Regions from separate parts of the Arthrobacter sp. KBS0703 genome, predicted to be linked through region 1. Evidence: riboswitches for the same ligand, from Rfam matches in the RefSeq annotation. Region 1 holds a riboswitch; each other region holds the start of a gene.
The links. Region 1 has a riboswitch for cyclic di-AMP ahead of B1A87_RS24055 (hypothetical protein). Riboswitches for the same ligand answer to the same signal wherever they lie in the genome.

Region 2: linked by a shared signal. The riboswitch ahead of B1A87_RS17925 (hypothetical protein) and the one ahead of B1A87_RS24055 (hypothetical protein) in region 1 are both predicted to bind cyclic di-AMP.
Region 3: linked by a shared signal. The riboswitch ahead of B1A87_RS14360 (M23 family metallopeptidase) and the one ahead of B1A87_RS24055 (hypothetical protein) in region 1 are both predicted to bind cyclic di-AMP.

The regions. Positions count from the first base shown of each region.
Region 1 covers NZ_MVDG02000001.1:3,238,900-3,241,155, reverse strand. Annotated here, with positions in the region: gene B1A87_RS24060 (hypothetical protein) at 156-467, opposite strand; gene B1A87_RS24055 (hypothetical protein) at 464-937, opposite strand; cyclic di-AMP (ydaO/yuaA leader) riboswitch at 943-1,106, opposite strand; gene B1A87_RS15010 (HAMP domain-containing sensor histidine kinase) at 1,202-2,256, opposite strand, start outside.
Region 2 covers NZ_MVDG02000001.1:3,857,568-3,859,823, reverse strand. Annotated here, with positions in the region: gene B1A87_RS17930 (hypothetical protein) at 1-314, opposite strand, end outside; gene B1A87_RS17925 (hypothetical protein) at 525-1,307, opposite strand; cyclic di-AMP (ydaO/yuaA leader) riboswitch at 1,309-1,508, opposite strand; gene B1A87_RS17920 (SulP family inorganic anion transporter) at 1,599-2,256, opposite strand, start outside.
Region 3 covers NZ_MVDG02000001.1:3,092,309-3,094,564, reverse strand. Annotated here, with positions in the region: gene B1A87_RS14365 (metal-dependent transcriptional regulator) at 72-767, shown strand; cyclic di-AMP (ydaO/yuaA leader) riboswitch at 903-1,146, shown strand; gene B1A87_RS14360 (M23 family metallopeptidase) at 1,151-1,972, shown strand; cyclic di-AMP (ydaO/yuaA leader) riboswitch at 2,088-2,256, shown strand, end outside.

The DNA of each region.
Region 1 (2,256 bases):
GGCCGCCGTCCGGGTGCCGCATTTTTGCACCACTTTCCAGGCCGCAAGCCTTGGCACAGACGCCGAAGGGCCCCGGATCACGCGGATCCGGGGCCCTTCGTCAACCTCAAAGCGGTGCAGAAATGCGCGCCGCCCTCAGTTGCTCACAGTCTGGGTTAGTACCAGTTGTTGGCGAGGTGGAAGTTCAGCGCGCCGCAGGGGGAGCCGTAGCGTTCCTTGACGTAGTCCAGGCCCCAGTTGATCTGCGTCCGGTAGTTGGTGAGGTAGTCCGCCCCGGCGCTCGCCATCTTTTCGGCAGGCAGGGACTGCACTACGCCGTAGGCGCCGCTGCTCGCGTTGGTGGCGGTGGTGCGCCACTCGGACTCCTTGGTCCACAGGGTCTGCAGGCACTGCATCTGGTCCGCGGCCCAGCCATAGGAAGCGAGCTTGGCGGCCGCATAGGCCTGCGCGCCGGCGGGGTCGTTCACGGGGACGGCGGCCGCGGGCTTGGGAGCCAGGGCAACCTTGGCGGCCGGGGCAGCAGCAGCCTTGGCCGGCACCGGGGCTGCCTTTGGGGCGGCGGGCGCCGGAGCGGCCTTGGGCGCCGCCGCTTGGCGACGGACTGCGGAGCCAGCGCGGCTGCGGTCGGAGCGGGCAGGGCAGCGATGAGCGTCTTGTCGAAGTTGAGCGTCGGCGCGGGGGACGCCGTGGCTGTCGCCGCTGCGGAGCTGGCCCGGGGTGCGGACTGCTCAGCTGCCTGGCTTGCCGCGCCGACGCCGATGAGCACGGCGCAGGCGGTGGTCACTACGGCTGCGCGGCGGCCGAACGACGGGATGCCGGCGGTGATCCGGCCCCAGTGTGTGGCGGGCGCTGCCGGCTCGGCGCGATGGCGGGAAAGTTTCTGCCGGGACTGCTTGGGAGCGCCTTCAGGGCGCGCTTTTACCTTGAATTCAGACATGGTGGATTGCCTCTCAACACCTGCGGAGTTAGCTGTCGGGTTCGGATGAGGTCATCCGGCCGCACGGAAATTCACGTGTCGGCTTCACCCCAAGGGCTGATGCGAAAAGCCCGGGACTCTGGTTCCCCCCGCCTCTGCCTGGTCATGCGGAATCCGGGAAAGCGGCAGAGCTGGGCGTCCATCCGGAAGTGCTGCCCTAACGGGAGCAACACCCTATCGACGGTACAGGAGGCAAACGCTTAAGTCACATTTGGGTAACGGAGATCACGACGACGGCGCGTCGCCTTGCGCCGGCAGCCGGACGGCGAATTCGGTCCGGCCGGGCCGCGAAGTGACCTCGACGGTGCCGCCGTGGGCTTCCACGATCGACTGCACAATGGACAGCCCCAGGCCGCTGGTTCCCTCTGCCGAAGCGGACCCCGGGGCCGCCGTTCCCGAAGCCGCCGCCGCGGTCCGTCCGCCGGAGCCGGCGGGCGAGAGGACCTGCGCCGGCGTCGCACGGGACGCGTCTGCGCGGGCGAAGCGTGCGAAGACGCGGTCCACGAACTCCGGCGGGATGCCGGCGCCGTCGTCCGTCACGGTGACCACGGCGCTGCCGTCGGCCGATCTCATCACGCCGGTCACCACGGTGGTTCCCGATCCGGTGTGCTTGCGCGCGTTGGACAGCAGGTTGGCCAGCACCTGGTGCAGCTGCGAGGCGTCGCCGCGGACCACCACCGGCTCTTCAGGTAGTTCGAGGTGCCAGATGCGGTCCGGGGCCATGACTTTTTCGTCGCTGACGGTCTCGATCACGAGCTGCGTGAGGTCCACGTCGCTGAGCTTGAGCGGCTGGCCCTCGTCCAGCCGGGCGAGCAGCAGGAGGTCCTCCACCAGGGTTGTCATCCGCTCGGACTGGCTTTGGACGCGGGCCAGGGACCTTTGGCCGTCCGGCGTGAACTTCTCGGTCATGCGCATCAGCTCGGTGTAGCCGCGGATGGCCGTGAGCGGGGTGCGGAGCTCGTGCGAGGCGTCGGCCACGAACTGGCGGACCTTCATTTCGCTCTCCTGCCGCGCCTCCAGCGCGTTGGAGACGTTATCCAGCATCTGGTTGAGGGCGTGGCCCACGCTGCCCACTTCAGTTCCGGGATGGGCGTTCGACGGCGGGACGCGGACGGCGAGCGCCACCTCACCGGCATCCAGCGGCAGCCGCGAAACCTGCGTGGCCACCTCCGAGAGCTGCTCCAGCGGCTTCATGGTGCGGCGGATGAGCACCGTTCCGGCGAGGCCGATCAGCACGATTCCGCCCAGCGACACGATCGTGATGGTCACAACAAGGGACG
Region 2 (2,256 bases), 620 kb from region 1:
GTGGCTCCGTCGGGGGAGTGCAGCGGATTCAGCGGATCCAGTTTGCCGATCTGGGCGCTGATCCACGACAACGGCTTCTTGTAGGCCGGCATGTGCAGATGCATCAGGTCGGAGAACTCGTGGAGCGCTGCCTTGTCCGCGCTCACTTCCGCGGCAAGGTGGCTGAGGGTGGTGCCGTGCGGCGTGCCGTCCCAGGTTTTGGCCGCCTGTTCGAAGAGGCGCTCTCCGGCGGCTGCCGCTATCAGATGGCTGTGCAAGTACGCGGACAACGAATTGTCATCGATGGTTCCGCCGTCGATGTTGCTCTCATTCACGGTCTTTTCCTCCCGGTGGCGGGCCGTCGTAATGGCTGTTCTGTCAGCATACTGATTAGTCCGCGGCTGGTGCAGGGGGATTTGGTGCGCATCCCCGGATGCTGCGGCGGGACAGTGAAAGGGCCGGCGCTCCGCTGCCCCCAAGGCAGCGGAACACCGGCCCTCCACGCGGTGCCCTAAGAGCCCCGCTGAATGCATGTTGTGGCGCTGTTAAGCCGCGGCCCGCACGAACGTGACCGGGCCCGTGGCGGTCAGCCAGGACAGCGGGTGAACCACGGTCTGGTTGGAGCCGTTCATGCCACCGCTGAGAACATTGCCGTTGCCGACGAAGATTCCCACGTGGCCGGACTGGACCACCATGTCGCCGGGCTGGGGGGTGGAGACGACGCTTCCGTAGTTCATGAACTGCATCGGGGCGAGGTCGCCCACCGGGATCCCGGAGGCGCCCAGTGCCTTTTCAACCATGGCGGTGCAGTCTTGGGTGATGCCCAGCTGGGCGTAGGCGGACGAGACCATGGAGGCGTTGACGCTGCCGGCGGCAGCCGCAGGGGCCTTGGCCGGAGCCGCCGCGGCCTGGACGGTGATTTTCGCCGGAGCCGGAGCAGCGACGGGTGCGGCCACGGGCGCCGGAGTCTCTGCCACGGGCGGCGCCTCCACGACCGGGGCTTCCACGACGGGAGCCGGGGTGGATTTTACGATGGGGCGCTCGTAGTCAATCCGGACGCTGGAGTCCGCACTCAGCGGAGCCTGCGCCTGGCTGACAGCCTCGGGTGCCGCGGCGGGTGCGGCGGCCGGGGCCGCGTCCTGCTGTGCGGGTCCGTTGGCGGCATTCGCGGCGATGCTTCCGGTGAAGGCAAGCCCCGACGCCGCGAGGATGACGGCGGTCTGGCGTCCCAGTCCTCCGGCCGTGACGGCGCGGGAGGCCGAAACGAGCGGATTCGAGCGGGTGGCGGCTGCGCGGCGGCGGCCAAGGATACTGTCTCTTATACACATCTGAGCCTCTCCCGATGCCTGCGAGGTGAGCTGTCGGATTCGGATGGGAGACACCCGGCCGCACGTCCTGAACAGAAGCAGGAGCTGCGCGGCTTCACCCCAAGGCCCGTTCAAGCGGGCCGAAAATTGGTTTCCCCGTCTCTGCCGGACATGGTCTGCGAACGGATCCCGGGCTGCGGCAGAGTTAGGCAATCAGCGCGGGAATGCCCTCTTCGGTGAAAAGGGCACCTTTTCCACGGTACGGGAGGCTCTTCCGAATGTCACATTAAGGTAACGGCACCCTGCGGTCCCTTAGTGGCCGGCGTTGAGCTTGCCCGCGAGGCGTTCGCGCATCTGGATGCTGGCCGCATTCAGTCCGATCAGTTCGACGTCCCGGCCGTGCCTGCGGTACTTCTCTGTCACGGCGTCCAGCACAGCGATGGTGGAGGCGTCCCAAAGGTGCGAGGCGTGCAGGTCGATCACCACTCCGGCGACGTGCGGCTCCGAGTCCCGGGCGTAATCGAACTGGGTGTAGAGGTCATTCGACGACGCAAAGAACAGCTCGCCGTCCACGGTGTACGTGGCCACGGTCCGGCCGTTCAGCTCCACCTCGGTCCGTTCCACTGTGGCAAAGTGGGCAACCCGCCGGGCGAACATCGCCATCGCGGCGAGCACCCCGGCGCCGACGCCGATCGCCAGGTTGTGTGTCACCACCACGGTGGCGACGGTGATCAGCATGACGGCCGTTTCGGAGCGCGGCATCCGCTTCAGGGTTTTCGGGGCAACCGAGTGCCAGTCAAAGGTGATGGCCGAGACGAAGATCATCACGGCCACCAGCGCGGCCATCGGGATGAGGCCCACGACGTCGCCCAGCGTCACCACCAGCACCAGCAGGAACGCGCCGGCGAGGAACGTGGAAACCCGGCTCCGCGCGCCGGAGCCCTTGACGTTGATCATGGTCTGGCCGATC
Region 3 (2,256 bases), 150 kb from region 1:
GGAGCCCGCTACGGTGGGCCCGCGGTACGGTGGGACGGACACAAAGTACTGTGCTCGAGGAGCTGAGCTGAATGACGGATCTGATCGACACCACGGAGATGTATCTTCGGACCATTTTGGAGCTTGAAGAAGAGAACATCGTGGCGCTCCGGGCCCGAATCGCCGAACGGCTTCGCCACTCCGGCCCCACGGTGTCCCAGACTATCGGCAGGATGGAACGCGACGGGCTCGTGGTTGTTTCCGGCGACCGACACCTCGAACTGACCGAAACCGGCCGCAAGCGCGCCACCGAAGTCATGCGCAAGCACCGCCTTGCCGAGCGGCTCCTCGCCGATGTTATCGGCTTGGACTGGGCGTACGTCCACGACGAGGCCTGCCGCTGGGAGCACGTCATGAGCGAGCGTGTGGAGCGCAGGATCTTCGAACTGCTCAACCATCCGACGGAGTCGCCGTACGGCAATCCGATTCCCGGGCTGGCGGCGCTCGGCGGGCAGCCGTCGAACGCATTCTCGGACGGGGTCCTGAACCTCCTCGACGCCATGGCCGGCTACGGCCCGGACTCCCGCGTGACCGTCAGCAGGCTGGCGGAACCAATCCAGGTTGAACCGGAGCTGCTGGTCCAGTTGGACGAAGGTGGGATCCGTCCTGGCGCCGCGGTGTCCCTCGAGCGTGTGGGGGAGTACATCTCCGTGCGTGTCCCCGGGTTCGAAGGCGCACTGGAGCTGCCGCCCGAAGTGGCCGCCCACGTCTTCGTCCGCGTAGGCTAAACCCGCACCATGCGCGGGTTGTCTGACATCTGTTGGCAGGACGCCCTACAACTTTTGCACAGGCAAGATAACGGAATTATTACCGTGCAGCTTAATCACCTATAGTTAAAAGGCAGCGCCGATACTAAAGCGTTACCTGATCTGGAGCCGAACTCTGCCAGCGGATCAGTAGCACGAAGCACCTACTGGCAGAGGCGGGGGAACCACAAGCGGCTGTTGAAACAGCCTTGGGGTGAAGTCCGCAGCAGCAAGCCACTTTCCGCAGAAGGAATCTCCCGGGATACCCCTGCGCCGAAAAGGCTTGTCACGGCGGACCGGGTCGATGAACTCTCTGACCCGAATCCGACAGCTAACTTCGCAGGCTATCCAGAGAGGAAACGTTCTTGACCATGCAGCATGCCCGGGGCCGCCGCCGCGCGACCGGTCCCGCTTCGGAGCCGCGCCTCCCTGAAGCCTTCTCCGCGGAACGCCCCCGGGATGCGCAGCGCGAGGCTCGTCGGCGCCGGGGCCCGTTCCGCCAGGTCACGGACTTTGCCGCAGCCAGCGGGGTGGGCCAGAAAGCCGGAGTCGCCCTCGCTGCCACCGGTCTCCTGCTGACCGTCACGGTTCCCGCCACCAGCCCCGTCATGGCCCTGGGGGAGAGTTCCTCGCCCGCCTCTTTTGCCTCGCCTGCCCAGCCGGAAGTCTCCGCTGAGGCCGCGGCCAAGGTGGACTTCAGCCGCACTGCCGTGTCCACCCAGGGTGACCCCGACGGCAAACTCAAGCAGCTCCTGAGCGCTCAGTCCGCCGGCAGCATTTCCCGCGCCGCGTCCGCAGGAACCCTCGGATCACCCCTCGAAACCCTGGTCAAGTCCTCGCCCTTTGGCTACCGCGTGAGCCCCATTACGGGCGGCGTGGGAGAGTTCCACCGCGGCCAGGACTTTGCGGCCCAGTGCGGCACGTCTGTGTTCGCGGCCGCCAGCGGCACTGTCACCTTCGCGGGCTGGCACCCTTACGGTGGCGGCAACCGCGTTGTCATCAACCACGGCAACGGCCTGGAGACGACGTATAACCATCTGTCGTCATTCAGTGTCGAGGTCGGCCAGAAGGTCTCCAGGGGCGACGTCGTGGCCCTTAGCGGGACCACCGGCGCCTCCACCGGCTGCCACCTCCACTTCGAGGTGATGGTCAACGGAGACGTCGTTGACCCCACCGGCTGGCTCTGAGCCAAAGCCGATGGAGTGCTCTCTCATTCTTGTGACATGCCGTGACCTGAATGTGACATTCGCTCCGAAGTCCTGTACCGTCTAAACCGCGTCAACTTTTCCGAAGTTGACGCTCTTGAGTGGATTGCCTAACTCTGCCACCGCTCAAGGTCCGTTCGCATTACATCGTCTGGCAGAGGCGGGGGAACCAATTTTGGTCTTCGCAAGAAGACCTTGGGGTTAAGTCGCAAAGCTTCCCAGGAAGCAGAGCGGCCGGGTGACTCCCATCCGAATCCGACAGCTCA